3 regions of the Aminobacter sp. MDW-2 genome follow, and region 2 is predicted to be linked to each of the others. Evidence: riboswitches for the same ligand, from Rfam matches in the RefSeq annotation. Region 2 holds a riboswitch; each other region holds the start of a gene.

What was found. Region 2 has a riboswitch for cobalamin ahead of H5P29_RS10130 (ABC transporter substrate-binding protein). Riboswitches for the same ligand answer to the same signal wherever they lie in the genome.
Region 1: another riboswitch for cobalamin. It lies ahead of H5P29_RS15285 (DUF1636 family protein); the one in region 2 lies ahead of H5P29_RS10130 (ABC transporter substrate-binding protein).
Region 3: another riboswitch for cobalamin. It lies ahead of H5P29_RS27895 ((2Fe-2S) ferredoxin domain-containing protein); the one in region 2 lies ahead of H5P29_RS10130 (ABC transporter substrate-binding protein).

The regions. Positions count from the first base shown of each region.
Region 1 is NZ_CP060197.1:3,124,000-3,134,496, forward strand. Features, by position in the region: gene cobN (cobaltochelatase subunit CobN) at 1-959, opposite strand, end outside; gene cobW (cobalamin biosynthesis protein CobW) at 974-2,011, opposite strand; gene H5P29_RS15285 (DUF1636 family protein) at 2,008-2,442, opposite strand; cobalamin riboswitch at 2,479-2,682, opposite strand; gene H5P29_RS15290 (winged helix-turn-helix domain-containing protein) at 2,678-3,904, opposite strand; gene H5P29_RS15295 (NADH-quinone oxidoreductase subunit A) at 4,248-4,613, shown strand; gene H5P29_RS15300 (NADH-quinone oxidoreductase subunit B family protein) at 4,604-5,185, shown strand; gene H5P29_RS15305 (NADH-quinone oxidoreductase subunit C) at 5,192-5,797, shown strand; gene H5P29_RS15310 (NADH-quinone oxidoreductase subunit D) at 5,807-6,997, shown strand; gene H5P29_RS15315 (NADH-quinone oxidoreductase subunit E) at 6,998-8,122, shown strand; gene nuoF (NADH-quinone oxidoreductase subunit NuoF) at 8,134-9,441, shown strand; gene H5P29_RS15325 (NADH-ubiquinone dehydrogenase) at 9,528-10,229, shown strand; gene nuoG (NADH-quinone oxidoreductase subunit NuoG) at 10,317-10,497, shown strand, end outside.
Region 2 is NZ_CP060197.1:2,058,332-2,068,828, forward strand. Features, by position in the region: gene H5P29_RS10085 (DUF1684 domain-containing protein) at 1-731, shown strand, start outside; gene H5P29_RS10090 (hypothetical protein) at 829-1,131, shown strand; gene H5P29_RS10095 (alpha/beta hydrolase) at 1,187-1,915, shown strand; gene H5P29_RS10100 (glycosyltransferase) at 1,985-2,872, opposite strand; gene H5P29_RS10105 (PqqD family protein) at 3,298-3,723, shown strand; gene H5P29_RS10110 (serine kinase) at 3,772-4,824, shown strand; gene H5P29_RS10115 (glycosyltransferase) at 4,821-5,582, shown strand; gene H5P29_RS10120 (glycosyltransferase family A protein) at 5,579-6,253, shown strand; gene H5P29_RS10125 (nucleotidyltransferase family protein) at 6,253-7,734, shown strand; cobalamin riboswitch at 7,855-8,046, shown strand; gene H5P29_RS10130 (ABC transporter substrate-binding protein) at 8,313-9,362, shown strand; gene H5P29_RS10135 (iron ABC transporter permease) at 9,424-10,497, shown strand, end outside.
Region 3 is NZ_CP060197.1:5,662,291-5,672,787, reverse strand. Features, by position in the region: gene H5P29_RS27940 (ABC transporter substrate-binding protein) at 1-966, shown strand, start outside; gene H5P29_RS27935 (ABC transporter permease) at 1,239-2,225, shown strand; gene H5P29_RS27930 (ABC transporter permease) at 2,222-3,049, shown strand; gene H5P29_RS27925 (ABC transporter ATP-binding protein) at 3,046-3,822, shown strand; gene H5P29_RS27920 (dipeptide/oligopeptide/nickel ABC transporter ATP-binding protein) at 3,819-4,625, shown strand; gene H5P29_RS27915 (L-2-amino-thiazoline-4-carboxylic acid hydrolase) at 4,622-5,125, shown strand; gene H5P29_RS27910 (YegP family protein) at 5,288-5,476, shown strand; gene H5P29_RS27905 (GlsB/YeaQ/YmgE family stress response membrane protein) at 5,639-5,893, shown strand; gene H5P29_RS27900 (fatty acid desaturase) at 5,983-6,906, opposite strand; gene H5P29_RS27895 ((2Fe-2S) ferredoxin domain-containing protein) at 8,268-9,047, opposite strand; cobalamin riboswitch at 9,162-9,354, opposite strand; gene H5P29_RS27890 (hypothetical protein) at 10,253-10,497, opposite strand, start outside.

The sequences.
Region 1 (10,497 bases), 1.1 Mb from region 2:
GCTTCGCGGCGGGTGGTGGCGACAATGACCTGGAACACCGGCACGCGGGCGCGGTCGAACAGCGTTTCCGTGCCCGGTTCGGCGCCGGCGGCGAAGGCGGTTGCGGTGATGATTGCCGTGGGCGCGAGCTGGTCCAGGGCTGCTTCGACGAATGCTAGGGAGGCCTTATCCTTGAGGCTTGAGACGAAAATCGGAATGGGGCGGAGGCCCTGTGCGCTCAGTGCCTCGACCAACGCGTCGATAGGGGCGACGTCGGCGGCGAGCAGCATCGAACGGTAGAAGAGGATGGGGATGGCAGGAGAGCTGGAGATGTCGTGATCCTGCGCACCCCCCTCTGTCCTGCCGGACATCTGCGCAGAGGCGCTGGTCCATCCGGCAAAAGAGGCTTCTAAATCACAGACGATGCCCCGCGCCGGATCATAAAAACCCGCCTTCGGCACTGCGACGGGGGCCGCCATGGCATTCTTGCCACCCGCCAGTCCGGCCAGCCGCGCCACCAGCGCCTTCATGTTCTCCGGGCCGCCCTCGCGGAAATAACCGAGCAGGGCGTCGAGTTCGGTGCGCGGCAGGGTCGAGGTCTCGATCAGCCTGAGATCCTCGTCGTGGCTTTCGCCCGGCAAGAGCGCCAGCGCGATGCCTTTTTCGCGCGCCATCGCGGCAAGCTGGTCGCAGCCGTAGCGCCACCAGTCGTGGCCGCCGAGAATGCGGACAAGGATGACCTTGGCGTGGCTGGCGACGCTGTCGATCCAGAGATCGACCGACATCGGATGGCGGAGGTCGCGCAGGCTTGCGAGCCGCATCGATGGCAAGTTGTCCGCATCCGCCTTCCAGGCGCCGGCGAGGCCGGCTAGATCGCTGTCGGTGAAGGACAGCGCCACCACATCCGCAGGCTTCTGCCTGAGGTCGACAGGCTCGATCAGGTCATCGAGCGAGGCGGAGGTGGTGGTGAGGATGTGCATCCCGGCTGTCCGGTTCAGCCGACCAGGATACGCTCGATGGCCGGGCGGTCGAGACCCTTGAGGCCGATCACGACCAGGCGCGAGCGGCGGTCGTCCTCTGCGGTCCAGGCACGGTCATAATAGTGGTTGACGCGCGGTCCGACGGCCTGCACGAGCAGCCGCATCGGCTTGCCGCCGACGTCGACGAAGCCCTTTACACGCAACACGTTCTCTTCTTCGGCGGCGGTGGCGACGCGTTTCGCCAGTTCGTCGGGGTTGGCGATCGACGGGATCTCGATGACGAAGGTATCGAAGTCGTCATGCTCGTGGTCGAACGCCCCGTCGTGATGGGTCTTGCGGTTTTCGATGTCGTCCTCGACGGCGAGGCCGAGGCCGAGCAGAACCGACGGATCGACCTTGCCATGCGCCGAGGGTACGATCTTGACGGCGCGTGCCAGGTGCTCGCGCACGATGGCGGTGGCGCGGGCGTGGCCGGCTTCGTCGAGCAGGTCGCTCTTGGACAGGACGATGAGATCGGCGCAGGCGACCTGATCCTCGAACACTTCCTCGACCGGGTCGTCGTGGTCGAGCGAATCGTCCGCACTGCGCTGGGCGGCGAGCGCTTCCATGTCGGAGGCAACTTTACCTGCGGCCAGCGCAGGGCCGTCGACCACGGCGATGACGCCGTCGACCGTCACGCGGCTCTTGACCGTTGGCCACTGGAAGGCCTGGACCAGCGGCTTGGGCAGCGCCAGGCCCGAGGTCTCGATCAGGATGTGGTCAACCCTCGGTGTAAGCGACAGAATTTGGTCGAGGGCAGGGACAAAGTCGTCGGCGACGGTGCAGCAGATGCAGCCATTGGCCAGTTGGACGATGTTTTCCTCCGGGCAGGCATCGACGCCGCAGCCCTTGAGAATCTCGCCGTCGATGCCGACATCGCCGAACTCGTTGACGATGATGGCGAGGCGCTTGCCCTTGGAGTTCTCGAGGATGTTGCGCAGCAGCGTGGTCTTGCCGGCGCCGAGAAAGCCGGTGACGACGGTGCAGGGAACGCGTTCGAGGGAGGCGGTCATGTGTCTTCCTTGATGAGAGCAAGTGGTGGGATGCGCGCGACGAGGCCGCGCTTGAGGCTATCGGGACGGCCGCGCCAGGGGATCAGGCCGTCGGTCGAGGTGGCGAAGAGTCTTGCGCCGGCGACGAGATCGTCGCCCGACATGGTGTTGAGATCGCCGAAGACGTAGCTCCACGCGCCGTCGCGGATCAGGGCGGCGCTAAGGCGGCGCTTGCAGTTGCCCAGGCACTCGACGCTGCGCACGGCGATCTCGCCATTGGCGGCGAGGCGGGCGTGCTCGGCAAGCTGGGCGCCGGCGCGTGGATGGGCGTCGGAGCCGGTTTCGTCGCGGCAGGATGAGCAGACGAGGATGGTCACGTCGCATGGGCGCGCGTCGACTGCATCGCAGGATGCGTCGGCTGATGCGACCGGAAGGTTGTCGTCGAAGTCCAAATCCAGGCTCCTTGCCCGGGGCACCCGCCAGGCGATCGGATCAATGTCTGCGACGGCAGGTCTCCTGGCTTGCGGATCTTCGCCTTCGCTCGCCTTCCCGGGAAAATCCCAGTGGTCTTCGAGCTTGGCTCTTCGCTCACAGTTGCGGGGACAGCCGCGGATTTGACGCCACCGGCGCGCACCGCATTCCCTCTTAGCCTTCGCCGTTGCGGGCGAAGGACCGTCTGTGGGCGATTTAGGCTTTCGCGAGGGGTGGAGTCAACGAGGCGGAGCGACCCGCAATGTCGCTCAGGCCGGGTCCGAGATCGCCCGCGGGCGTCACCTCGATGCTTTCGAGGCCGAGCCAGTCGCGCATCTGCTGGAGTTCTTCGTAAAGTTCGGCTGCGCTTTCCGGTGGCGCACAGGGCTCTGCATAGGCGGCGTGGACGCGCAGGATACCCGCCGGTCGGTCGGCCTTCAGGTCGATGCGGGCGACGATGCGCTCGCCCAGAAGGAAGGGCAGGACGTAGTAGCCGTACTGGCGCTTCTCAGCCGGGGTGTAGATTTCGATGCGGTAGCGGAAGTCGAACAGTTGCTCGGCACGGGTGCGCTCGAAGACGAGCGGATCGAAGGGCGCAAGCAGGGCGCGTGCCTGGATCTTGCGCGGAATGCGCGCATCGGCGTGGAGATAGGCCTGCCGGTCCCAGCCTTCGACGCGGACGGGAATCAGTTCGCCGGTCTCGACCAGCTCTTCGAGCCGGCCTTTCATGTCGGCTGGCGACAGGCGGAAATAGTCGCGCAGGCAGATGCCGGTGGCGATGCCATGGGCGCGGGCGGAGATTCGCAAGAGATCGCGATGCGCATCCTCGGCCTGGGGAACTGGACGGTCGTATATGCCGGCCGGGAGCACGCGCTCAGGCAGATCGTAGAGGCGTTCGAAGCCACGCCGCGAATGGGTGGTGATGCGACCGGCCCAGAACAGCCATTCGAAGGCATGCTTTTCCTGGCTCCAGCCCCACCAGCCGCCGGAACCCTTGGCGCCCTCGATGTCGGAAGCGGCGATCGGACCGCGGTCGACCACCTGGCGAAAGATCTCTTCTATATAGGGCCTGTTGGCACGGCCGAACTTGGCAAGCCCGCCATACATCCCGTCCTCGGCCCGCGCCATGCGCCAGCGCAACAACGGAAAGGTCTCCAGCGGCAGCAGCGACGCTTCATGCGCCCAGTATTCGAACAGCATGCGCTTCTTCGGAGCCATGGCGTCGTCGAGCAGGGCCATGGGGTAGGAGCCTAGTCGCGAATAGAGCGGCATGTAGTGGGCGCGCACGACGGCGCTGACCGAGTCGATCTGCAGCAGGCCGGTGCGGTCGAGCACGCGCTGCAGGTGACGCCGCGTGATCGCGCCGGTGGGGCGCGGGTCGGCAAATCCCTGGGCCGCCAATGCGATGCGGCGGGCCGTGGCGAGTGAGAGTTTTTCCTTCATTGCGGCAAGCTATCGCAGTCTCTTGAGGAGTGACGCAAGGGCACGAGAATCGACCTTTGCTGCAAATGCTAGCAGAACTGGGGTTCCGGTCTTGTCAGGAGCGTAAACTTGAGTAAAAAACGAAGGAAATCAAAGGGGAGCCACACGCGCAGGATTTTGGGCCAGCAGCGTGCTTTGCCACGTTTTGGCCAAGGTTGGACTTGCTTCGACCGACCGGCTGCGCTAACCGTCGCCGCATTGCAGCACGACCGTTTCGTCCGGCTCGGCGAGAATCTGTCGCGCTTCCGGAAACGGACCCCGTGCTGTAAATCTGGGTGGATAGGCCACCAACGGAATTCGCAGCATGAACGCTCTCCTGAGTTCGTATCTGCCCATCGTCATTTTTATCGGTGTGGCGCTTATTGTCGGCATTGCGCTTATCGTGGCGCCTTTCCTTGTGGCCTACCGCAGTCCGGATCCGGAAAAGCTTTCAGCCTATGAGTGCGGCTTCAACTCGTTTGACGACGCCCGCATGAAGTTCGACATCCGCTTCTATCTGGTCTCCATCCTGTTCATCATCTTCGATCTCGAAGTGGCGTTCCTGTTCCCGTGGGCGGTGTCCTTCGGCGAGATCGGCATGCTCGGCTTCTGGTCGATGATGATCTTCCTTGCCGTGCTGACCATCGGCTTTGTCTATGAGTGGAAAAAGGGAGCGCTGGAATGGGATTGAACGACGCCTCCGGCACCCTGATCGCGCCGAAGCCGAAAGGCATCATCGATCCGAACACCGGCAAGCCCATCGGTTCAGACGACGCATTCTTCGGCGAGCTGAACAACGAATTGTCCGACAAGGGTTTCCTCGTCACCTCGTCCGAAGCGCTGATTACCTGGGCGCGTACCGGTTCGCTGATGTGGATGACCTTTGGTCTGGCCTGCTGCGCCGTCGAGATGATGCACATCTCGATGCCGCGTTATGACGCCGAGCGCTTCGGCATCGCGCCGCGCGCCTCACCGCGCCAGTCGGACGTGATGATCGTCGCCGGCACGCTGACCAACAAGATGGCGCCGGCGCTGCGCAAGGTCTACGACCAGATGCCGGAACCGCGCTACGTCATCTCGATGGGCTCGTGCGCCAATGGCGGCGGCTACTATCACTATTCCTATTCGGTGGTGCGCGGCTGCGATCGCGTCGTGCCCGTCGACATCTATGTGCCCGGCTGTCCTCCGACCGCCGAAGCACTTCTCTACGGCATCCTTCTTCTCCAGAAGAAGATCCGCCGCACCGGCACGATCGAGCGGTGATCCCAGATGAGTGAAGCCCTGAACGACCTTGCCGCGTACATTGCGGAAAAGCTCGATGCGGACATCGAAGAAAGCGTCGTCGCCTATGGCGAGCTGACGCTGACGGTGAAGGCCGCCGACATCGTCGACGTGATGACCTTCCTGCGCAGCGATGTGCAGTGCCAGTTCGTCTCCTTCATCGATGCTGCCGGTGTCGACTACCCGCAGCGTCGCAAGCGTTTCGATGTCGTCTATCATCTGATGTCGCCGCGCCAGAACCTGCGCATCCGCGTCAAGGTCGCCACCGACGAGGACACGCCGGTTCCGTCGATCACCTCGGTCTATCCGGGTGCCGACTGGTTCGAGCGCGAAGCCTATGACATGTACGGCATCCTGTTTTCGGGCCATCCCGACCTGCGCCGACTTTTGACCGACTACGGTTTCGAAGGTCACCCGCTGCGCAAGGACTTTCCGCTCACCGGCTTCGTCGAGGTTCGCTACGACGACGAGCAGAAGCGTGTCGTCTACGAGCCGGTCGAGCTCAAGCAGGAATTCCGCAATTTCGACTTTTTGTCTCCCTGGGAAGGCACCGAATACGTGCTGCCGGGTGACGAAAAAGCCAAGACGAATTGAGGCGCCGAAATGGCTGAAACCTCCGTCCGCAACTTCAACATCAATTTCGGCCCGCAGCATCCGGCGGCACACGGCGTGCTGCGGCTGGTGCTCGAGCTCGACGGCGAAGTCGTCGACCGCGTCGATCCGCATATCGGCCTTTTGCATCGCGGCACCGAAAAGCTGATTGAGCAGAAGACCTATCTGCAGGCCGTGCCCTATTTCGATCGCCTCGACTATGTCGCGCCGATGAACCAGGAGCATGCCTTTGCGCTCGCGGTCGAGCGCCTGCTCGGCCTCGAAGTGCCGAAGCGTGGCCAGATCATCCGCGTGCTCTATTCCGAGATCGGCCGCATCCTGTCGCACCTGCTCAACGTCACCACGCAGGCGATGGACGTCGGCGCGCTGACCCCACCGCTGTGGGGCTTCGAAGAGCGCGAAAAGCTGATGGTGTTTTATGAGCGCGCCTGCGGCGCGCGCATGCACGCGGCCTATTTCCGTCCGGGTGGTGTCCACCAGGACCTGCCGCAGAAGCTGGTCGAAGACATCGGCAAGTGGATCGATCCGTTCCTGCAGACCGTGCAGAATCTCGACGACCTTCTGACGCCGAACCGCATCTTCAAGCAGCGCAACGTCGACATCGGCGTGGTGTCGCTCGACGACGCATGGGCCTGGGGTTTCTCGGGCGTCATGGTGCGCGGTTCGGGCGCTGCCTGGGACCTGCGCAAGAGCCAGCCCTACGAATGCTATTCGGAGATGGAATTCGACATTCCGATCGGCAAGAACGGCGACTGCTACGACCGCTACCTGATCCGCATGGAAGAGATGCGCCAGTCGGCGAAGATCATGCGCCAGTGCGTCGATCTGCTGCTCGGCAAGGAAGCGACCGGTCCCGTGTCAAACGTGGACGGCAAGGTGGTTCCGCCGAAGCGCCAGGCGATGAAGCGTTCGATGGAATCGCTGATCCATCACTTCAAGCTCTACACCGAAGGCTATCGTGTGCCGGCTGGCGAGGTTTATGCAGCCGTCGAGGCGCCTAAGGGCGAATTCGGCGTCTTCCTGGTCTCCGACGGCACCAACAAGCCTTACCGCTGCAAGCTGCGCGCACCGGGCTTCGCCCATCTCCAGGCAATGGATTTCCTGTGCCGCGGCCACATGCTGGCGGATATCTCGGCCGTTCTCGGCTCCCTCGACATCGTGTTTGGTGAGGTCGACCGCTAAATGTCAGTCCGCCGTCTCGCAGAAGCCAGCGTCCAGCCAGCGTCATTCGCCTTCAACAAGGCGTTCACGGCGCAAGCCAAGACCTGGATCAAGAAGTATCCCAAGGGCCGCGAACAGTCGGCCGTCATCCCGCTGCTGATGCTGGCGCAGGAGCAGGACGGCTGGGTGACCAAGGCTGCCATCGAGCATGTCGCCGACATGCTTGCCATGCCTTATATCCGTGCGCTCGAAGTCGCGACCTTCTACACGCAGTTCCAGCTCAAGCCGGTCGGCACGCGCGCCCACATCCAGGTCTGCGGCACCACGCCCTGCATGCTGCGCGGCTCGGAAGAGCTGATGGACGTCTGCCGCTCGAAGATCCATCACGACCAGTTCCACACCAACGAGGCGGGAACGCTGTCGTGGGAGGAAGTCGAGTGCCTTGGCGCCTGCGTCAACGCACCGATGGTCATGATCTTCAAGGACACCTACGAGGACCTGACGCCGGAACGCCTGGGCGAGATCATCGACCAGTTCGAGGCTGGCAAGGGCGCGCAGGTCAAGACCGGACCGCAGACCGGCCGCGTGTTTTCCGCGCCGCTGACAGGCTTGACCTCGCTGGCCGACGAGAAGGGCGTGCTCAAGACGACCCGCGACAAGGCTGCCAAGGCCGCGGCAAAGGCCGCCAAGGCCGCCGCCGTCGGAACGGCCGTTCCGCCGTCGAACGCCGCCAAGCCGAAGACCGACGCGATCGAGACCAGCCCGGCCGTCAAGTCGCCGTCGAAGGTCAAGGCAGCACCCGCAGCCGAGAAGGCAGCAAGTGTTGCAGCGCCCAAGGCAGCAGCTGCGGCCAAGCCGTCGCTCGAAGACAAGAACCGTCCGGCCGGCATCGCCAAGCCGGCTGCCGTCGACGACCTCACGCTGATCTCGGGTGTCGGCCCGAAGATCGAGGGCACGTTGCACGAGCTCGGTATCTTCACCTTCGGCCAGGTCGCTTCCTGGAAGAAGGCCGAGCGCGATTGGGTCGACGGTTACCTGAATTTCAAGGGCCGCATCGAGCGTGACGACTGGGTCAAGCAGGCCAAGGCGCTCGCCAAGGGCGGTGTGGCCGAATACGTCCGCGTCTTCGGCAAGAAGCCGGTCTGAGGAGCAAGAGCATGCTTGAAGACAAGGATCGCATCTTCACCAACATCTATGGCCGCTTCGACCAGTCGCTGGCCGGCGCGATGTCGCGTGGCGCCTGGGATGGCACCGCCGGCATCATCGAGAAGGGCCGTGAGTGGATCATCAACGAGATGAAGGCGTCGGGCCTGCGTGGCCGCGGCGGCGCCGGCTTCCCGACGGGTCTCAAGTGGTCGTTCATGCCCAAGAGCAACCCGGATGGCCGTCCGTCCTACCTCGTCGTCAACGCCGACGAATCCGAGCCGGGCACCTGCAAGGACCGCGACATCCTGCGCCATGACCCGCACACGCTGGTCGAGGGCTGCCTGCTGGCCGGTTTCGCCATGGGTGCGGTTGCGGCCTACATCTATGTGCGCGGCGAGTTCATCCGCGAGCGCGAAGCGCTGCAGCGCGCCATCGACGAGGCCTATGACGCCAAGCTGATCGGCAAGAACAACAAGAACGGCTACGACTTCGAGATCTATGTCCATCACGGTGCCGGCGCCTATATCTGTGGCGAAGAAACCGCGCTGCTGGAAAGCCTCGAGGGCAAGAAGGGCCAGCCGCGCCTGAAGCCGCCGTTCCCGGCAAATGTCGGCCTCTATGGTTGCCCGACGACGGTCAACAACGTCGAGTCGATCGCCGTCGCGCCGACCATCCTGCGCCGTGGTGCGGCCTGGTTCTCCGGCATCGGCCGCCCGAACAATGTCGGCACCAAGCTGTTCATGCTGGTCGGTCACGTCAACACACCCTGCACGGTCGAAGAGGCCATGGGCATCAGCTTCCGCGAGCTGGTCGAAAAGCACGGTGGCGGCATCCGCGGCGGCTGGGACAATTTGCTTGCCGTCATTCCTGGCGGCGCGTCCTGCCCATTGGTCAAGGCCGAGGACATCATCGACTGCCCGATGGATTTCGACGGCCTGCGCGAGCGCAAGTCGTCCTTCGGCACGGCTGCCGTGATCGTCATGGACAAGTCGACCGATGTCGTGAAGGCGATCGCGCGTCTCAGCTACTTCTTCAAGCATGAGAGCTGCGGTCAGTGCACGCCGTGCCGCGAAGGCACGGGCTGGATGTGGCGCGTCATGGAGCGCCTGGTGCGCGGCGAAGCGCACAAGCGCGAGATCGACATGCTGCTCGACGTCACCAAGCAGATTGAAGGTCACACGATCTGTGCGCTGGGTGATGCGGCGGCATGGCCGATCCAGGGCCTGATCCGCAACTTCCGCCCGGAAATCGAGCGGCGCATCGACGAGTTCTCGCGCAATGCGCACCGCAGCGAGCCGGTGTTGGTGGCGGCTGAGTAAGGGTTAAGTCAGAAAGTGCGGGCCAAAGGTCCGAAACAGGAAACGACGAGGCAGAGGCGAACGGCGAAGGCGACAAGGAGCTATCAATGTCGACATTTCCCTTTCCCAAGAATGCAGTGCCTGAAATGGAACGTTTGGAGCAGATGAACAGGGACTTCGTGGCGATGCTGCCCAAGGAGTTTGCCGGATCGGCGAACCTCATGGTGCATCCCGCCGCAGGTTTCGCCGCTGCTTCGGCTCTCGGCGTTGGTCTCGCCAGTCACGCCATGGGCGTCTGGATGGGAGCCGTGTCGGGCGCATCGGAAGTCGCGCAACGCCTGCTGTCGCCCTTTGCCGACTATGCCGGCGACGTGGCGAGCTTCGCGCCCACGGGTACGAAGGTCGTCAGGCGCGGGGACGATGAAACGGCGTCGCTGATCGCCGAGGTCAAGACCCTGGCGCGCAAGCTGGAGCAGGCCGAGGCGAAGCCTGCGGTTGGCGCCACGGTCGAACCGGCGGTCATCGAGACCGCTGTCTTTGAAGAAGCTCCGGTGGGGCTTCAGCCTGAGGATTTCAGGCAGCCTGCATCGATCGAAAGGCCTGAGACGCCTGACGATCTCAAGGCCATTTCGGGCATCGGCCCGAAGCTGGAGCAGGTGCTGAATGGTCTCGGTATCTGGACCTATGGCCAGATCGCCGGCTGGACGGCGGAAGAGGTGGCCTGGGCCGACGACTATCTCGGCTTCAAGGGTCGGATCGGTCGTGATGATTGGATAGGGCAGGCGGCAACGCTTGCCGGCGGCAACTGAGCCGCTTGAATTGTGGATTTCGGGGCGCAGCGCTGGCCGCGCCCCTTGCAGGACGGAATGCGGATCATCCGCGGGATTTGAGGCGCTATGGCAAAGCTTAAGGTCGACGGGAAAGAGATTTCGGTACCCGACCACTATACGCTGCTGCAGGCGGCGGAAGAGGCGGGCGCGGAAGTGCCGCGCTTCTGCTTCCATGAGCGGCTGTCGATCGCCGGCAACTGCCGCATGTGCCTTGTCGAGGTGAAGGGCGGACCGCCCAAGCCGGCGG
Region 2 (10,497 bases):
GGTCGGTCGAGGACAGCAAGGTCATGTTCACCCCGCCCGCTTCGGGGCCGAACCTCTCCGTCAATGGCACCTATCCGACCGAGCCGATCGAGATCATTCCGGGCCGCAACCAGACCTATGGCCACGGCAAAAGCGAGCCCGTCTATTTCGGTGTCAACGAGGTCGAAGCTATCCTGCGCAGCAGGAATGACGGCAAGTCGCTTTATGGTGTGCGCGTGCGCGATCCGCGCGTGGCGACGACGGTGGAGGAGGCGGGCGTTTCCGCATTCGACTACGATCCAGCATGGCGTATTCCCGGCGTCTACACGCCGACTGATATCACCGAATACGAGGCGGAAACCGTCGAAGCCGGTGTGCGTGAATCGACGCCGCGGATCGGCACCTTCACCTTCGAGCACAATGGCAAGAGCTATTCCATCGAGCTGATCGGCAAGGACACGGCAACGGGCGTGCAGCCGGTGGCCCATGTCCGCGACAAGACCAGTGGCCCCGTCACCTACGGTGCCGGCCGCGTCATCGAACTGCAGTTCACCGACGGCACCAACAGCCGCATCGACTGGATCGATTTCAACTATGCGGTGGCGCTGCCATGCGCCTTCACCAACTTCGTCACCTGTCCGCTGGTCCCGCGCGAGAACCAGCTCGATTTCGAGGTTCTCGCCGGTGAAAAGCGCCCGGCGCGGGACGTGGTCAGGACGATGACCTATCAGGCTGGCACAGACGCCGCCTGACAGGCATTTGCCGCTCGCGCGTGCGGTTCCCGATGTGGTGGGGTGACAGACACCTCGCCATTTGCAATCACTTCTGTTTCGACAGGAGGCGCGGGCGATGATGACGGGAGCGATGTGCAGGGCGGCGCGTGCGCTGGTGGAAATCAGCCGGCAAAGACTGGCTGTGGCCTCCAGCGTCGACGAGGCCGATATCGAGGCCTTCGAACGCAAGACCGGCATCCCGGACGATGCCGCCATTGGCGCGCTTCAGGCGGCATTGGAACATTACGGCGCCGTCTTCATCCCCGAGGAGGGCGGCAATGGCGCGGGCGTGCGCCTGAAGTTCAGCCGGTCGGTGACCAAAAGACTGTCGATGCTCGAGGGCGAGGGCGGGCCTGCCGCCAGCGACGACGTTCCCTGAGGCGGCTCATGATCTCGTCCTTGAGGCTATCGGGCAATCCGGTCTAGCTTCGCGCATGCGACTGTTGTCTGCCCTGTTGTTGTCGCTGATGTCGTCGGCCGCCTTTGCGCAAGACTGCGTCGTGCTGCTGCATGGCCTCGCGCGCTCCGACGTGTCCTTCCTGCTGATGGAAGAGACATTCACCAAACTCGACTACGCCGTCGTCAGCGACACCTATCCTTCGGTCGAGGCGCCAATCGGGCAGTTGATCGCCCATGTCGGTGCGTCGGCGGCAAAGTGCGGTCCGGCAGCCAGGGTCAACTTCGTCACCCATTCGATGGGCGGTATCCTGCTCCGGGCCTGGCTGAAGGACAACCGGCCGCCAAATCTCGGCCGGGTGGTGATGCTTGCGCCGCCCAACCACGGCTCCGAGGTCGTCGACACGCTCGGCGGCCTCAAATTGTTCGAGATGCTCAATGGCCCCGCCGGCATGCAGCTCGGCACGGGGCCGGACAGCGTTCCGAACCAGCTCGATGCTGCGGATTTCGAGGTCGGCATCATCGCCGGTGACCGCAGCGTGAACCCGATCCTGTCGACGATGTTCGACGGGCCCAATGACGGCAAGGTGTCGGTGGAAAGCACCAGGCTCGCCGGCATGGTCGACCACATCGTGCTGCCGACCACCCACACCTTCATGATGAACAATCCGCTGGTCATCGCCCAGACGATCAACTTCCTGCGCGACGGACGGTTCGACCACCAGCTGACATTGGGCGAACTGCTGCGGCGCGGGCTGGGCAACTGAGCGGGGAAGGCCCGGCGGGCTGGTTGCTGCAAAAGTCCTGAACAGCTGGCAGGAAGTGCCGCATCGGCGTCACTCGCTGTGGTAGTCGTCGATGAGCATGCGCTCGAAATCGAGCCCGCGCTGCCAGTTGTTGAGACGGCGATAGACGGCGTGGCCATAGTCGTCAGGCAGGTCGACCCGGCCATCGGTCTCCACCAGGACGCAGGCGCGCAGCCGCTTGCGATGTTCGTGGACCTTGGCAAGCGTGACGGCGCGGACGCGCTCGCGCGGCACGTTCCGCGCTTTCATCTGAGCGACGCCGTCGCGAACCGCTTCTTCAGTGGGTTCCACTGTCAGCCATGTCTCGGGGTCGCCGAAGATATGGCGGCCGCCGATCGAGGGCGTCGAGACGACGGGCAGGCCGGCAAGCAGGTATTCGATGCTGGCATACATCGCGCCTTCTTCCGCCGACAGGCACAGGCCGGTGGCGCTCGCCGCCATGACGGCGTTGATCGCCTGCCAATCGAGCTTCTCGATGCGGTGGCCATCGTGCGGGTTGAGAAAGTGATGCGCTGGCATCATGCGCTTGAGCTCGTCGAGCAGATCGGCGGTCTTCTGTCGTCCGGTGAGGCGCGATTCGTAGAAGACGTGCGCGGCGCTTGGCACCAACCGGGCCAGGTGACGGCGTTTCCAGGGACTGATCATGGCGTTGTAGAAGGCATCGTAGGTGTTCTCGACACCAGATACGGGCTTGAACGTCTGTTCGTCGGCCAGGGCATTGTGGCTGCAGAACAGCGCGTTCAGTCCATTCTCGCGAAATAGCGCGACTTCCTCGAGTTCGTTGCACATGAAGACGAAGCGATGCTCGGGAAAGCGGCGGCGATAGAGCCGCTCAGCGGTCAGCGTCCGCAGGACCTGCCGCTCCTTGCGCATCGCCCAAGTGAACCAGACGAGAAACAGGGCAGGGCGGGCGGCCAAGCGAGATCCAAGATAGTTCGCAACGCCGAGTGGCGCGTGATTGAGCATCGAGGAGGTAAATACGGGGCACGAGCCGTCGTCGAGCCGCCCCGCTGCCATCCTGAGTTCTGCTCCAGCCCTTGTCGCTGCATCAGGTGCAAAGCCGGGTCCGGCGTGGATTCGGGTTCGGTAAGCTAGCCTCAGCTTGTTCTTCAGTCGCATGTTGCCCACAAGCCGTGCCCATCCAAGGCTCACCTATCGCATGGGAACCACCCGACAGAGAAGGGCCACGGAGAGGTGCCGAAAATTGCCACCAAAAACAATCTGGACGCGAGTATTGCGTTTTGCAATGCAACCCTATAGATATCCCGGCCCGCAGCTGTTGCTTATATGTGCATTTGCTTGATAAGCAGTTTGCCGGGAAAAAACCTAGGGGTAGGGCAGGCGTGGGGTATTCGACAATTTACGCGGTCTCGGGCAACGACATCGTCTATGAGACGTTCGATGGTGACGCGGTCGTTCTCGACCTCGCCAGCGGCAGGTATTTCGGCTTCTCCGACAGCGGCAGCTGTGTATGGGAAGCGCTGATCGCACAGGTTCCGCCGGCAAGTCTGGTCGGCCGCACCTGCGGCAGCGGACAGCTTTCCGCCGCCGACCTGGATGCTTTCATTGCCAGGCTGAACGAGTATGGACTGCTTTCGCCTGCGACCGGCATGGCATCGGCCGCATTGTCGCCCGAGCTCGCGCAGCGCCTGGCGGCGGCCCGCGAGGCGCTCAAGATCGACATGCACGACGAGCTCGCCGACCTGGTGATGGTCGACCCGATCCACGACGTCGACGAGCCTGCCGGCTGGCCGGCGGTGAAGCAGTAGCGCCGGTTTCCGGCGCATTTCGATACCACTTGCTGCCTTCAGGTTCCGATGCGACGTGTAACCCTTGACGATCTTGCCGACTATGCGCGCGAGCTCCTCGCCGCCTGCGAGGCGAATGCCGATGCCTTTCCCGGGAAAAGCCGGGTCGAGCTGCCCGGCCTGGCGATCGACGTGTTTTCCGATCACGGCGAACTGGCGAGGGCGCTTGGCCATGGCATGGTTGCAGAGATAGCTGCCGGACGACCGGCGACGCCGGGGCGGATTTTTCTCGCCCACCCTGGCATTGGCTCGATTCCGCAGCCGGCGTTGTGGGGCGAGGCGCTGTTTCATCCGAACATGTTTTCCGAGCGGCTCGAAGCCAACGGCCTGCGCGGCCATTACTTCCACGACCTCAGCTACTGGCAGTTCTACGATGTCGAAAAGCGGCTGGGCGTGCAGCTCATGCGGTCCGCCGACGGCTGCCCGCCATGGGAGTTCGGTGCCCCGCTGCGCTGCTTCCTGCATTGGGAATATGCGGCGCGCGGCATGCGCCTCACGCATGCCGGAACGCTCGGCAAGGGCGGCAGGGGCGTGCTGCTGGCCGGGGCCGGCGGCGCCGGCAAGTCGGGCACGGTCGCCTCGGGCCTGCTTGCCGGGCTCGACAGCGTCGGTGACGACTACGTGCTGGTCGAATTCGACGGTGACCGTTCGCTGGCGCGCCCATTGTTCACGACGCTGAAGCAGGACCAGGCGGGTTTCGACCGACTTGGGCTAGCTCGGCTGTTGCCCGATCCAGGCCTCCTCAACTGGCAAGGCAAGTACCAGTTCAGGGTCCAGGATCTTTGCCCGCGTGGCGTCGCCAGTGAACTCGACATCGTGGCGCTGCTTGTGCCGCAGATATCGGGCGCCGCGCAAAGCACCATCACGCCGCTTTCGCGCAAGGACGCGCTTATGGCGCTGGCGCCGTCCGGCATCGCGCAGATGCCGGGCGAACGCGAAAGCGGATTTCGTTTCTTTGGCGAGCTGACACGTCGGTTGCCGTGCTACACTTTGACACTGGGCACGCGCGGCAACGAGATCGCGGAGACGATCGCCGCGTTTCTGGATAGGGGCAATTCATGAAGCTGGGCATCGTGCTGCCCGTCTACAACCGCGAGAGCTACATCGGCTCGGCGCTGCGCTCGGTTTTGCGACAGAGCGACGCCGCGCAGCTCGACATCATCGTCATCGACGACGGCTCGGTCGACGGTACCGTGGCGGCTGTGCGGTCATTCATCGCCGACGGCGCGCCGATCCGCCTGTTCTCACAAGCCAATTCAGGCGTGACCAAGGCGCGCAATGCCGGCCTGCGCCGGCTCTCTGACGACACCGAGTTCGTCTCCTTCATCGATTCCGACGACATCTCACCCGCCGGGCGCTTTGCCGCCGACCTTGCCTATTTCAAGACCGATCCGGCGCTCGAACTCACCTATTCCTACATGCGCATGGTCGACCAGATCGACGACGAGACGCTCGAGCCGGTTGCAGGATGCGACGACCGCATCTTTCGCGGCGTGCATCTGTCGGCCGGCATCTATCGGCGCAGCCTGATCGCGCGGATCGGCGATTTCGACGAGGAGCTGGCGCAGGCAGAGGACACCGACTTCCTGTTTCGCATCTTCGAGCAGAGGGCGCGATTTGTCTTTCCCGACACGATCGCGCTCTACTACCGCCGCCATGAACACAATCTGACCCGGAACGTCGCCGAGTCGCGGCGGGAGTTCCTCAAGGCGATGCAGAAATCGATGCGCCGCCGCAAGGCCGACCCGACGCTCGGCGACCTCAGAGGTTTCATCCAGGTGGCGCATCCGTCGGGCGATGGGGCGCCGCTGCGGTCATGAGATACAGCGTCGTCATTCCCGCCTGGAACGCGGCCCGCACGATCGCCGAGACGCTGCGCTCGGTTGCCGCGCAGACAGTGCCGCCTGCCGAGATCATCGTCGTCGATGACGGCTCGACCGACGAGACCGAGGCGGTGACGCGGCAATCGGGCGTTCCGGTCCGATATGTCAGGCAGGACAACTCCGGACCGGGCAGTGCCACGACGCGCGGCTTCGCGCTGGCCAGGGCGCCCTTCATTGCAACTGTCGACGCCGACGATCTGTGGCTTGGCGACAAGATCGAGCGTCAGTTTCGCAGGCTGGAAGAGGCGCCGCAGCTGGCTGCCGTGTTCACGCAGTGGCGAACCTTTCGGCATGGCGAACCAGACGATGGCACCGGCAAGGTGACGCCCGGCTGGTCGCGCACGACGATGTTGGTCCGTAGCGAGGTGGCGCTTTCCGTCGGCTCGGTGATCGACCCGCCAGGCAACCGCGGTGAAATGGTCGACTGGCTTGGCCGGGCCCGCGAAGACGGCCACCAGCTCGGCATGATCGATGAGGTCCTGGCCCTGCGCCGGATCCTGCCGGGAAGCATGTCCTACGGCCGCGATCCCGAGCGCGACCGTGGCTATCTCGAGGTCGCAAGAATGGCCATGCTGCGGCGCAAGCTCAAGAACGCCGGACAGGGCTGATGGCATCCACGTCACGCCGCATCGGCCGGCGCTTCCCCGACTATGGCTGGGCATGGCCAACCAACGGTCTCGACCAGTTGCTCAAGGCGGTGCTGTTGCCGGACCATGCGGTCGCGCAGACGCAGGCCTTGCGGTGGCTCGATGCCAACGACATCGATGCCGTCGAGTTCCGCGAGCACAGGCTGCTTGCCGCGATCGCCGACCGGTTCGGCAAGGCGCTGGCGATGCATCCCGCCTATCCGCGTCTCGCTGGCCTGCAGAAGATGCTGTGGACCAAGTCGCGGCTTGCCATGCGCGAGGCCGAGCCCGCACTGAGGGCCATCGTCGCGGCCGGCGTGCCGATCATGCTGCTCAAGGGCGCGAGCCGCATCGCGGTGGAGCCGGCGGCACAGCGCGGCCGGGTGGCGCACGACATCGACATCCTTGTGCACCCCGAGCACATGGTGGCCGCCTTCGACATGCTGCGTCATGGCGACTGGCAGGTGTCGACAGGGGTCAGTCCCCAATATCTCAAGCCGCGGTTAGCTGCGGTGCGGTCGATGAATTTCTTCAAGGGCAGCTATGGCGACATCGATCTGCACCAGGTCGCTTATGACTGGTCGCAGGCAGATGAGGCGGACGACGCTGCGGTTTGGCAGCGCGCCACGCCGGCCTCCTTCACCAGTCTCGACGTGCTGGTCCCTTCGACCGCCGACCGGGTGACGCTGGCGATCGGCCATGGCGGCCTCGACGCTCATACCCACAGCGACTGGCTGGTCGACACAGCCTCGGCGATCCGCGCCGGCGGCGTCGACTGGGCCGTGCTTTGCGACGTCGTCGCCCGCAGGCACCTTGCCGTGCCGACGGCGGTGGCGCTGAGCTATCTGAAAGCAGAGATGTCGGTGCCGGTTCCCGACGATGTGCTGGAGCAGGTGGTCGACATGGCCGATCGCGCCGGCGCCGCCCGTATCGCTGCCTTGCTGCAGGCCAAGCCGCGGACCGACTTCAAGGGTCTGACCTGGCTGTCACGCGGTGTCGCCAAGCAGTTGCGCATGCGCAAGAAACGCGCTGTCCGTGAGCGCGAGCTGCCCGGCGTCGTCTGGCATGGTCGGCGCACACAGGCGGGCGATGGTGCGGGGCAGGTCACCCCGGCACTGGCGCAGCAGGTGCCGTTGCCGCCGGCGGCAGTTGGCGGTGCGCCTGCCGAGATCGACATTGTCGTGCGGCTGGACGTGCCGCCGGTGCGCCGTCGCATCGAGATGGAGCTGAATGGCGGCGAATGCCATTTCGCGCGGCTGCGCTATCGCAAGCTGGGTAAATCAGGCGGCCGGCTGACCTTGCGGTTTCGCGGTACCATCCGGCCAGACCAGGCGGATGGCGCGTTGGTGCTGTCGGCGCGGCCGTCGCGACAGTTCCGCGCGTGGGAGCATGAGCAGACGGTCGCCACCTATGGTGCGGTGCCGTTCCAGATCGTCTCGGTGACCGTTTCGCCGGCTCGCTGAGCCGGAGAACAGTTTGCGCTGCCTGCAGTTCCGCGCAACCTGGTCTCAGCATCGTCGCGGCTCAGGCAAATGCCGCCCTGTATAGTCCCGGATGGCAACTTGACTTTACCTTGGCCGTCGATAGGTTGGCGCCGTCATGGTCTTCCGCCGCGAGGTGGAAGCTAAGAGGGAATCCGGTGCGAAACCGGAGCTGTCCCGCAACTGTAAGCGGTGAGCCTATTGCCCCTGTGTCACTGGCATTCGTGCCGGGAAGACGGGCGACAAGGCTAGGACCCGCGAGCCAGGAGACCTGCCTGACAGAGTGAGATTCCGTGGTCGGGGTGTGCCACAGGAATGCCGGTTCCCGTCCGGAAGCCCGTTTGCGGCTTTCGCCAGGTCTGCATTTCCGCATCCCCGCCAGGGCAGTCAGAGGTTGGCGCGGCGATGTCGGGAAGAACGGTTTCCCCAGAATATCGAAAGTTTGGGCAGACGCATTTGTCGCCTGCTGCCGTGGCATCGCGCCTCTACCTATTGTCCCGGACGCCTTCCGGGCATGGCAACGCCAGGCGTTGCGCACCCCTTTCAAGCAAGGAGAGATCATGAACATCAGACATTGGATCCTTTGGCTCGGGCTCGCCGCGGCATCCGCCATTGGCCTTGCGCCGGCGGCCGCGGATAGCTTCACGGACGATGCCGGCCGAACGGTCGAGCTGGAACTGCCGATCAAGCGGGCGGTGATCTTCAACCGCTACGCGGTCGAGTTCGCCCGCGCCATTGGCGCCATCGACAAGGTCGTTGGCGTCGATGCCAGCACGATGCGGGATCCGACCTACTGGCCGCAGTTCAAGGAAGCCGACATTGTCGGCCAAGGCCAGACGCAGCCCAATTACGAGGCGATCGTTGCGCTCAAGCCGGACTTGGTCATCATCCCTCGCAACGGCGTCTATGAGGAGGCAGCCAAGCAGCTCGAAGCCTTCGACATTCCGGTGCTGGTCGTCACCGCCTGGGACACGCTGCAGCATGTCGAAAACGTCACATTGTTCGGCAAGCTGTTCGACGAGAAGGAAAAGGCCGATGCGCTGAACGCCTACTACACCAAGTACATGGACCTGCTGGCCGAGCGTCTGAAGGGCGTCGAGCGTAAGAAGGTTTATCTTGAAGAGGTCCGTGATCTCGTGACCGTCACGCCCGGCTCAGGCTGGCACGACATGATCGAGGCCGGCGGCGGCACCAATGTCTTCGGCGACATCGACATCAAGAAGGAGCCGTCGTCGCGCGGCAACGAAAACAGCTTCACCGTCGATCCCGAGGAGATCATCGCGCGCAAGCCCGACCTGGTGATCAAGCTGCAGCCCGGCTCCTACCAGACCATCCCGGAGGCAAAATTCGCCGAGAGCTGGAGGGCGATCGTCGCGCGCGAGGAAATATCAGGCACGCCGGCAGGGCAGGCGGGCGATGTCCGCCTGATCAACTACTACCTCGCCGGCGGCTCGTCCAAGGTCACCGGCGCGCTGCAGGTCGCCAAGTGGCTCTATCCCGACCTCTTCACCGACGTCGATCCCGAGGCTGCGATGAAGGAATGGATCGAGATCTACCAGGGGCTGCCGTTCCAGGGCGGCATGACCTACCAGGGCACAGCCTCCAACTGATCGACCAGCACGCCGCCGCCCGTCAGGCGGCGGCGTACCCTCTCAATCCGGAGCCTAGACCATGGACATCGCAAGCAGTGCCGGTTTGGCGCGTGGCCAATCCGACGGCATTTCCAGCCTCTACCACCGAGCCGGCTATCGCAAGGCGGCTGTCATCTTGTGGTCGCTGCTTGTGCTGCTGCTCGTCGCCGGCGGCGTTGCCATCGTCGGCATCGCCGAGACGGGGCTGGTGACGCTGCTCATGGTCATCCTGCAAAAGGTCTCGTTCGGTCATTTCGTCGCCGAGGTCGATCCGCAGCAGGCGCGGGTGCTCGTTCATCTGCGCCTGCCGCGCGTCGTCATGGCCATGGTAGCCGGTGGGTCACTGGCATTCGCCGGTGTTTTGATGCAGGCGATCACCCGCAATCCGCTGGTTAGCCCCTACACGATCGGCGTGTCCTCGGCGGCGGCCTTCGGTGCCTCGATCGCCATCATGTTCGGCATAGGCTTCAGCGCCGCCGGGCTCTATTTCGTGCCGCTGACGGCATTTCTGTTCGCGCTCGGCTGCGCCGTGCTGGTGTTCTCCATGGCCTGGCTGCGCGGCATGGGGGCACAGACGATGGTGTTGACCGGCATTGCCCTGATGTACCTGTTCAGCGCCATGACCGCAGCCGTGCAGTTCGTCGCCACCCAGGAGCAACTGGCCCGGGTCGTGCACTGGACGTTCGGCAGCCTGAACGGCATCGGCTGGGATGCGGTTGCCGTCTCTGGTGCGGCACTGCTGGTCGCCCTGCCGCTGGCGCAGTCGCGGGCCTGGCAATTCAACGCGTTGACGAGCGCCGGCGACGACGTTTCGCGTTCGCTCGGCATCAATGTCGCGCTGCTGCGCGGCATCGCCGTCGTGCTGTCGGTGGTGGTCTCGGCGGTGGTCATCAGCTTCACCGGCGTGATCGGCTTTGTCGGGTTGATCGGGCCGCATGTCGCCCGGCTGTTGATCGGCAGCGACCATCGCCATCTCATCCCGTTTTCGGCGATCTGCGGCGCCATGCTGCTGCTTCTGGCCGACACTGTCGGGCGCATGGCGTTCAGCCCGACAGTCATTCCGGTCGGCATCGTCGTCGCCTTCGTCGGCGTGCCGCTGTTCCTGCACCTGATC
Region 3 (10,497 bases), 2.2 Mb from region 2:
GAGCGTTACGACAAATACTGGGGCGAAGGCGAGCCTCAGCTCGACGAGATCATCTATCGCGTGCTGCCCGACCGCGCCGCGGCCGCCGGCGCGCTGGAGGCGGAAGAGATCCAGCTTGCGGCTTTCTCTGCCGTGCCGTTGGCCGATCTCGAGCGCATCTCCAAGGTTCCCGGTATCAAGGTCATCACTGAAGGCTACGAAGCGTTGACCTACCAACTGGTGGTCGAGATCAATCATCGCCGCAAGGAGCTGGCCGACCTCAAGGTGCGCCAGGCGATCGCCCATGCCATCGACAAGGATTTCGTCGTCAAGACGATCTTCCTGGGCTATGCCAAGCCGGCGACCGGCATCGTGCCGCAGAACGACAAGCAGTTCTACACGCCTGATGTTGCGACCTATGGCTTCGACGTCGCCAAGGCGAACGCACTGCTGGATGAAGCCGGCTATCCGAAGAAGGATGACGGCAAGCGTTTTGCGCTCAAGCTTCTGCCGGCGCCTTATTTCAACGAGACCAGGCAGTTCGGCGACTATCTGCGCCAGGCGCTGGCCGCCGTCGGCATCGATGCCGAGATCGTCAACAACGATCCTGCCGCCCACCAGAAGGCCGTCTACACCGAGCACGCCTTCGACATCGCCGTCGCCCCGCCGGTGTTCCGCGGCGACCCGGCGATCTCGACGACGATCCTGGTGCAGTCGGGTATTCCTGACGGTGTGCCCTTCTCCAACCAGGGCGGCTACAAGAACGACGAACTCGACGCGCTGATCGCCAAGGCGGCGGAGACGCTGGATCCGGCGGCGCGCATCGAGCTCTACAAGCAGTTCCAGAAGAAGGTGGCGGCCGACCTGCCGCTGATCAATGTGGCCGAATGGGGCTTCATCACCGTCGCGCGCGACACGGTGAAGAATGTGTCGAACAACCCGCGCTGGGCGGTCTCGAACTGGGCGGACACCTATGTCGAAACGTGACATCATCGCCTGAGCTGGGATGATGATCCGTTACTGAGCATGCCCCTGGAAGTCGCAGTGCCTGAACCTACCCCCACCCCTTGCGCCTCCCCACAGAGCGTAAGGGGACATGATGCCGCGTGCCCTTCATTTGGCGCGCGGTTCATCTTGACGGGGCAGGCGACCCCAGAATTCCCCTTCCCCTTGTGGGGGGCTAGGGGTGGGGGCAATTTCTTCACCCCGGCAACCCCCAACGGGCTGCTCGGGGCACTTTCCCCACAAGGGGCAGGGTAATGAATCGCGCCTGGGGCCTGTTGAAGCGCCGGCTGATCGGCAGCATTCCGGTGCTGCTGATCGTGGTTGTCGGCTCGTTCCTGCTGCTCGAGGCCGCGCCCGGCGATGCCGTCGATGCTTATGTCGCTTCGGTCGGCGGCGACGCCGGCATGATCGAGGCGTTGCGAACGAGCTGGGGCCTCGATGCCTCCCCGATGACGCGGCTCGCCGCCTATCTCTGGGCGCTGCTGCATCTTGACCTCGGCCACTCGGTCGCCTTCTCCCGGCCGGTGCTCGACGTTGTGCTGGAGCGGCTGCCGAACACGCTGCTTTTGATGAGCGCGGCAACCGCACTGTCCTTTGCGCTTGGCACCACACTCGGCATCCTGGCTGGCGCGCGGCCGGGCAGCGCCCGCGACCGGCTCCTGTCGATCGGTTCGCTGGCGCTCTATGCCGTGCCCGGCTTCTGGCTGGCGCTGGTGCTGACCATCGTCTTTTCTGTCGAGCTGCGCTGGCTGCCGCTGTCGGGCATGGAAACCATCGCCTCCGGCAAGAGCGGCATCGCGCGTGCGCTCGACATCGCAAGGCACATGGTGCTGCCGGTGACGAGCCTCGGCCTGATCTATCTCGCGCTCTATCTCAGGATGATGCGGGCCGGCATGGCCGAGGTCTGGCGGATGGACTTTACACTGGCCGCCCGTGCGCGTGGCATTCCCAGGCGGCGCATCGTGCTCGGCCATGTCGCGCGCAACGCGCTGCTGCCGCTGGTCACCATGCTCGGCCTGCAGTCGGCGCAGATGCTGGGCGGCAGCGTGGTGATCGAAAGCGTGTTTTCGGTTCCGGGGCTGGGCCGGCTGGCGCAAGAGGCCGTGGGCTCGCGCGATACGCCGCTGCTGATCGGCATCATCCTCGTCAGCGCATTGCTGGTGATCGTCATCAACCTGCTCGTCGACATCGCTTATGCCGTGCTCGACCCGCGTGTCGGCGCGAGCGAGGCCAGCGCATGAGCCTTTCCCGCCTGTTCCGCACGCCGGAGGCCTCCGCCGGCCTGGTCATCCTTGGCCTGCTTGTCGCCATGGCTGTCGCCGCGCCGTGGCTGTTCCCACGCGACCCGCTGGCGATTGCCGGCCAGCCGCTCTTGCCCCCGTTCCAGGACTGGGCCCTGCCGCTCGGCACTGACCGCCTTGGCCGCGATGTGGTCGCTGGGCTGTTCCATGGCGCCCGCACCTCGCTGGCCGTCGGGCTTGCTGCCGCTGCCGCCTCGATCCTCGTCGGCAGCATCGTCGGCACGGTGGCCGGCTTTGCCGGCGGGCTTGTCGACGAAGTGCTGATGCGTATCACCGACGCCTTCCAGACAGTGCCGGGCTTCTTGCTGTCGCTGGCGCTGGTCAGTGTCGTCGGGCCGTCGCTTTCGGTCGTGGTGGCGGCGATCGCGCTCAGCGCCTGGACCGGCCCGACGCGCATCGCGCGTGCCGAAGTGCTGTCGATCCGCGAGCGCGACTATGTCGCTTCGGCGCGGGTGATCGGCATGCATCCGGTCGAGATCGCCTTCCGCGAGGTGCTGCCCAATGCGTTGCCACCGGTCTTGGCGCTGTCGTCGGTAATCGTTGCCGCCGCCATCCTGACCGAGGCGGCGCTGTCCTTCCTCGGTCTCGGCGACCCCAACCGCGTCACCTGGGGCGGCATGATCGCGGAGGGCAGGGCGGTGCTGCGGTCGGCGCCTTACCTCTCCGTCATCCCCGGTATCGCGCTGGTGCTCTCAGTCCTCGGCGTCTACCTCGCCGGCGAAGGCGTGGTTGAAGGCACGGCGGCACGGGAGGGGCAGGCATGAAGCCGCTGCTCGAACTGCGTGGTCTCGGCGTGTGCTACAACGGCGCAGTGGCGCCGGCGGTCGAAGGCGTCGACCTCGATCTGGCCGCCGGCGAAAGGCTGGCGATCATCGGCGAGAGTGGCTCGGGCAAAAGCACGCTGGCCCGGGCCATATCAGGGTTGCTGCCGCAGACGGCGAGACTTCAGGGCACCGTCGCATGGCCGGGGCTCGATCATCCGGCGCGCAACGGCCGCGACATCGGCTTCGTCTTCCAGGATCCAGCTTCGAGCCTCGATCCGGTCATGTCGGTCGGCGACCAGGTCGCCGAGGTGGCGCACGCCAATCTCGACATCGACTGGGGTGCTGCACGGCGGCTGGCGGTCGAACTGCTGGACAGGGTGAAATTGCCGGAGCCCGAGGCGCTGGCGCGGGCATATCCGCATCAGTTGTCGGGCGGACAGAAACAGCGCGTGGTGATCGCAGCGGCCATCGTGGCGTGTCCGAAACTGCTGATCGCCGACGAAGCGACGAGCGCGCTCGACACCATCGTCCAGGCCGAGATCGTGGCGCTGATCCGCCGGCTCGTGGCCGAGGATGGCATGGCGCTGCTGTTCGTCAGCCATGACATAGCACTTGCCGCCAACCTGGCCGACCGCATCGCCGTGTTCCGTCACGGCCGCATGGTCGAAATGGCGGCGACGGCCGAGTTGCTGGCGCGGCCAAGGAGCGACTACAGCCGCGCGCTGCTGGCGGCACATCTGGGGCTGAAAGCCCATTCTGGTGCCAGCCGATGAGCGCGCTGCTGCAGGTCGAGGGGCTGTCGAAGCGCTACTGGCGCGGCGACAGGGATTTCTCCGCCCTCGATGGCATTTCCTTTTCTATTGCGCCGGGGGAGACGCTGGCGCTGGTCGGACCCTCCGGCTCGGGCAAGTCGACGGTGGCGCGTATCCTGCTGCGGCTGGTCGAGCCCGATGCCGGCAGCATCCGCTTCAACGGCGAGGAACTGTTGGGATTGCGGGGGGCAGCCTTGAGGGCCACCCGGACGAAGCTGCAGATGGTGTTCCAGGATCCGCTGGCGGCATTCAACCCGCGCGCCACGGTGGCCCGACTGATCGACGATCCGCTGCGCATTCACGGCATCGTCGGGCGCGCCGATCGACCCAAGGCAATCGCAGCGCTGCTGGAGCGTGTCGGTCTCGCCGCCGAGCTCGCCAGCCGTCGCGTGCACGAAATATCGGGCGGCCAGCGCCAGCGCGTGGCGATCGCGCGCGCGCTTGCTACCCGGCCGGCGCTGATCGTGCTCGACGAAGCGTTGTCGGCGCTGGACGTGCTGGTGCGCGGCGACATCCTCAACCTGCTTGCCGAGCTGCAACGGGACGAAGGCGTCGCCTATCTCTTCATCTCCCACGACCTTGGTGCGGTGCGCGCCGTAGCCCACCGCATCGCGATCATGGACAGCGGCCGTATCGTCGAAGAGGGCGACGCCGCCGCCGTGATAGCCGCGCCCGCCTCGGCCACGGGCCGGGCGCTGGTGGCGGCCACGCCGGAACTGCCTGTGTTCCCAAGGTTGCCTGTTTTCAAGGAGACCGTTTCGTGACCGAACATGCCATGCGCGCCGAAAAGCTCGCTGCCGAACTTGACTCCGCCTTTCGCAACCGCGCCGATCTCTACCGGCTGATGCTGGATGAACTTGCCGCCGAGCTTGGCGACGCCAAGGCGGAAGAAGTCCTGGTAAGGGCGATCGAGAAGCGCGGCCGCGAGGTCGCACAGGTGGCGTTCGCCAGCTTCGGGCCGAACGATGCGCGCGCCATCGGCGAGGCCTTCCTGGCCGTCAGTCCGGATGGCGGGCGCATGTACCCCACCGATGTCGAGCGCAGCGACCATCACATCGCCTTCAAGGTCAAGCGCTGTCCGCTCAAGGACGCCTGGGTGGGGGCCGGTGTCGGCGACGACAGGCTGGCGACCTTGTGCCGGATCGCCGGCGCTTTCGACCGCGGCCTGTTCGAGGCGACCGGTGTGCGCTTCGAAAACGTCACCTGGAAGCCGGGCCATGGCTCCGGCTGCTGCCACATCTGCCTGACCGACCGCGACATCTGAGATCGCACTTGGCGCGGCTGACGGGTGCAGCGGCGATGGGCCTTGGCGGTTGTATTGGTGCGTTTGCGTCGCGAAAATCGCTTCGCGCTTTTCCTCGGGTTGCCGTCGTGCGACGATTCGTCAGCGGCGTGAGTCGCGGATCGGCACATACGGGGAAATGCGATGTACAAATTCGAGGTCTACAAGGACAAGGGCGGCGAGTTTCGGTTCCGCTTCAGGGCTTCCAATGGCGAGGTGATGTTCAGCTCGGAAGGCTATTCGGCCAAGGCATCGGCGCTGAAGGCGATCGAGTCGATCAAGAAGAACACGCCCGGCGCCGCGGTGGAGGATCAGACCACGGCGGTCGCCTGACGGGCGGCATTTCCACGGCGGGCCGATAGGTCGGCCCGTCTCCAGCCTGTTGTTCCAGCATGATCTCTGGCTGCCTGCTTGTCGATCATGCGCTGGTCGTTGCAACTGCGCATCGTGGCTCGTGACGTGCTCCGGCCGATGCGCCAGAACCTGGAGAGACAAATGGGTATCGAAAGCTTGCTCGTCTTCCTGATCGTCGGCGCCGTTGCCGGCTGGCTCGCCGGCCAGTTGGTCAAGGGCTACGGCTTCGGCCTGATCGGCAACATCGTGGTCGGTATCGTCGGCGCGCTGATCGCCGGCTGGCTGCTTCCGACGATCGGCATCAGCCTGGGCTCGGGCATCATAGCTGCCATCATCCATGCCACCATCGGCGCGGTGATCCTGCTCGTACTGCTCAGACTGGTGAAACAAGCCTAGCGAAACCACCCGAGACGTAGTTGCGATCGCCGGCAAGCACAGCTTCGCCGGCGATCTTTTTTGTCCCCTCTTGAAAAGGTCTGGCGGCGCTAGTCGGCGCGCTTCCGCGGCTCTGCGATCTTGCTCGCCAGTCCGAGCACGCCGAGCAACCTGATGGTCAGGTAGGTGACGTCGAATTCCCACCAGTGGTGGCCGTGGCGAGCCGAGCGCGGGTCGGCGTGGTGGTTGTTGTGCCAGCCCTCGCCATTGCTGAGCAGGCCGACGATGACGTTGTTGGTGCTGTCGTCTGTCGTGTCGTAGTTGCGGTAGCCCCAGACATGGGTGACCGAATTGACCGACCAGGTGATGTGCCAGGTAATCACGGTGCGCGCGAACACGCCCCAGACGAGCAGGCTGAGGCCGAACTGGATCGCCTCGTCAGTCGTGCCGCCGGTGATCAGGCTCGCGGCGACGCCGCCGCCGAAGAAAGCTGCCCAGGACGCGATGATGATGCCGAGATAGACATGCGGCTTGTCGAGCTTGCGGTAGAACGGGTCGCGAACGATGTCTTTGGCGTAGCGGCCGTAGATCTGCATGCGCTCCATGTCGGGCGACTTGACCAGCAGCCAGCCGATATGGGCCCAGAGGAAGGTGACGATCGGGCTGTGCGGATCCGGCTCCTCGTCGGCGTGCTCATGGTGGCGGCGGTGCACCGCAACCCAGCGCGCCGGCGTGTCCTGGAAGGCGCAGACGGCGATGATCGCAAGCCCGTGCTCGAGCCATTTCGGGCAGGTGAAGCCGCGATGGGTGAGAAGCCTGTGGTAGCAGAGGTTGATGCCGAGCGTGCCGAAGACATAGATGCCGGCGATGCAGAGGATGACGCCGGTCCAGCTGAAGAACCAGGGCAGCAAGGCGTAGAGCGCGACGACATGATAGAAGGCGAGGCCGCTCAAATTGAGCCAGTCGATGCGGGCCAGAAGCGGTCGGCGCGCAATTGCGGGCGTGGCGGACGACGCCGCGATCTGGTCGGACATAGATGCTCCCATTTGCGGCCCGGATCGCTTCCCCACGATCGAGCCGCCTCCTCCGTTTCGGGCGAGGTTGCGCAGTTTCTAATTCAGGGTCAAGGCACGTTTGGAATTACCCCGAAATATGAGTGCGGACGGTGGGCCGTGGCGGCGACCTACTGCTATTGGGGATGCGGGTTTGGCCGGATCATCGGGGAAGGTAGATCGCCCAAGAATGTGCCTGGGACGCCGCGGACACGGAAGTTCCACAGCAGTCGATCTAGGCGCTGGAACTCCCGCAAAGGGAGCTGCGCTGGCTGGACAATCAGTCGTGATGCAGGCAGTCGTCGCAGAGGCCGAACTTCCAGGCGGCAGCGGTGACGCCGATGAAGCGATTATGACAATGGACGCATTCCATGTTGCCATATCCCCGCGGCGAAGGCGGTGACAGAGATCTCTGCGCCGCGATGTAAGTCTCGCGCCGACGCACCAACTCTTCGCGGACATCACGCCGCGAATAGGATACTTGAATTGCCATGACTGCCACCGCCCACTGAACTGATCTAGCCCTGCGCAATAGTCGCTGATGTTTCCCTTGGGTCAATTAGATCGATGGATTGACGTGGATCGCAACAGGCTGTGTCAGCCCATCGGACCTGTGCCCGACGACCCCAGGCGCCGCTGCCGCTGCTGAGCGTTTCAGCCTTGGCTTCCAGCCAGTGGCGGATATCGGCGGGAACATCCGCCGATCCGTTGAGCAGCGGATTGCGCGCCGTGCCTGGTAAAGACGTCGTGATAGTGGACGATCGACAACGGCAAGCGTTGCTGTTCGGCCGGAATCGGGTCGAACAGGTGGTGCGGAAAGTTGTGCGGTGCCGACAAGGTGCGCATCGTCAGGCCGCTGCCCGGTATGGCCAGCGACAGGCAGGCCTGCGAACTGTCCCACAGCTCGCTTCCCCGGGCGGAAACGCGCCGTGGCCCGCCTCGACACGATGGCTGACATTGGGCGCGAGCTTTGCTGCCACCGAACGCTCGACATAGCCGAGTAGCCGAGGATACGGTCTTCTCGCCTAACCACGACGAGGCCGCCATCGTAGCTCGCTTTGACCCCAGCCTTGTCGACGGTGGTCTCGATCATTGGCACCAGGTCGTAGTCGACGCCCAAAGTCCGGGACGGCGCCTGCCAATAACCGTCCCGAGGATCGGTCGTCGCGGCCATATGTGCACATGCCCTTGACGTCGACGGAGCCGAAGGGCGGCCGCAGCAACCTCCAGTGCCAGATCAGGTTCGCGGCAGAACAGCATGTCGCTGTCCAGGCCGATAAAAGGCAGGGGCAAAAAGCAGGTGGTGGCGGAACGACACGATCCCCCTTGTTTTCAATGGGCCTTCACCGCAGCAACTGCTTGCGGCCGGTGGGGTGGTAGGCAAAGTCGTCGACCACCGCGCCGCCGAGCAGATGTTCGGTGACTATGCGGTCGACGGCGGCCTCGGTGACCCCGCCGTAATAGGTGCCTTCGGGAAAGACCTGCAGCACCGGTGCCAGGTTACAGGGGCCAAGGCAGGTCGATTTGGCGCTCATCGTGCCGTCGCCGGTCACGCGCAGCTTCTGGCGGTCCTGCTGGTTGCGCAGGTGGCCCCAGATCAGGTCCGCGCCGGCGGCATTGCACGGGCCGCCCTGGCAGACCAGCACGCGGCGTTTCTGCGCCGGCACGAGCGAGCCCTCCGGAGCCAGCCTGTCGAGCGGCGGGATGGGCGGCGTCGCATCGGCGCCGGTGACGAGGTCGGCCATCATTGCAGCTAGCAGCGGGCTTTCGGCGAGGCCATGCGCGATGCGCACCGTCGGCCGAGGTGCCGCGTCCTCGGCCTGCCACCGGCGCAGCGACTTGGTGAGCCAGGCATTGAAGCTGGGCTCGATCGGCAGCATCAGCGGCAGGATGAGGATATCGGAGAAATCCTGCTGGCGAAGTGCCGCAAGCGCCTCGCGCAGCGACGGCGTGCCTTGTTCGGTGAAGCCGAAGCTGGTGTGATCGACGCCGGGCAACGCCGCGGCGAGATCACAGAGCTGCTGCATCTGCCTGTAGGGCGCGGCAGCAAAGGCCGACCTGGCGACGAGCACGATGGCACGTCTGGCCTGGGACTGCGCGGTCTCAACTTCTGTATTGTGCAAACGATCGATCCCTGGCCTGACTGCGGTCGGGATTGTCGCAACGCATGTTGGTGGAAGGCGATGGCCGATAGCGCCGCCTGCACGAACCTGCGCTCCGGTGGTACACCCCGCCCACGGAACATCACTCGGTCAGGCAGGTCTCCTGGCTCGCGGGTCTCGGCTCATTGCCTGCCTTCCCGGCCGTCGGCCAGTGACACAATCGGCAATGCGGCTCACCGCTTACAGTTGCGGGGCAGCTTCGGTTTCGCACCGAATTCCCTCTTAGCTTCCGCCCGAAAGCAGAAGAACCATAACCGCGCGGCAAGCTATATGCGGGCAGACGCAAGTCAAGGGTTGTCGATGGACAAGTACCTAGGCCAGCAATGCGCTGCCTTGCGATCGCTTGGCGTTGCTGGACATGGTCCAGCGATGGACGACGATTGCCAAGCAGCCCTTCCGATCATGACCGTGCGCCATCGGGGCGCATTGGTAGAGACCGGAGATGGACATGCACCCCAAGCGGAATAAGCCCAGGAATGCCAGGGCCGGCTGCCTTCTGTGCAAACCGCACAAGGCGAACGGCGCCTGCCCGAGGCATATCGACATGAAAATCGGCAACCGGCGTCGATATGAAGCGGGAAGCTCGCAGTTGCGATGTGAAGGCGTCCGCGGCTGATAAGCTTGTCTGCGCGACATCGGATGTGCGAGGGGACGCGCCCGCCCATTGATTGGGGGGGGGCAGGGCGGGCGCTAAGCTCGGGTGGTCCAAGGTGGGGTAAGGACGAGGTGAGCCTGTAGGTCGTTTAGAGGCTCCTAACGTAAGGTCAACCAACGCCAGCGAGCGGACGGCGCGGTCGTTCAACTTCTCGTGTAGAGCGGCTGGATCGCAAGCGGCGTCGAGCCCGTTCAGGGCAATCTGAGCGGCCGTCCACCGGTGCGTTGCCAGGACACCGGCGAGTGTCGTGAGTTACCGCCAACGTGAAGACGCTGGGAACGGCCACCAGGCGGGTCGCCAGAATGATTGCAGAGCAGCTTTGGCCTGTTTTCGTGGGCACCCCACCAATGTGGCCCGGCATGCAATCGCGACAGCCACAGGCGAGGATCGGAGGTGTCGATGATGTGCGCGGCGGCGGCTCACCGCGTGGGCGAACGCTTCGCCGAAGGCGTTGGAGCAGGCGCGCGACGAGCTTGCCGCACATGCGCGCCGTTGGCAGTGAGGACCGAAGTTACCGCTTCGCGGTGTCCGCGCTGCTCGCCAGGCTGGCAGGAAGGGGCTTGCTCGAGCATTTCAGATGCATGTCCCGGGCGAATTTCTTGCGCATCTTGGCGCGATGCTCCTTGCCGGCCATGGCGATGCCGAGCCCGTATGGGCCAAGCAGCAGCCCTGCCGATACGCTCAGGGTTTCTTTCTCTTGCGCTGCGTAGTTCGCCGCCTCAGCTCGAGCTTTCGTGCAGTCCGCTGACCGCCATT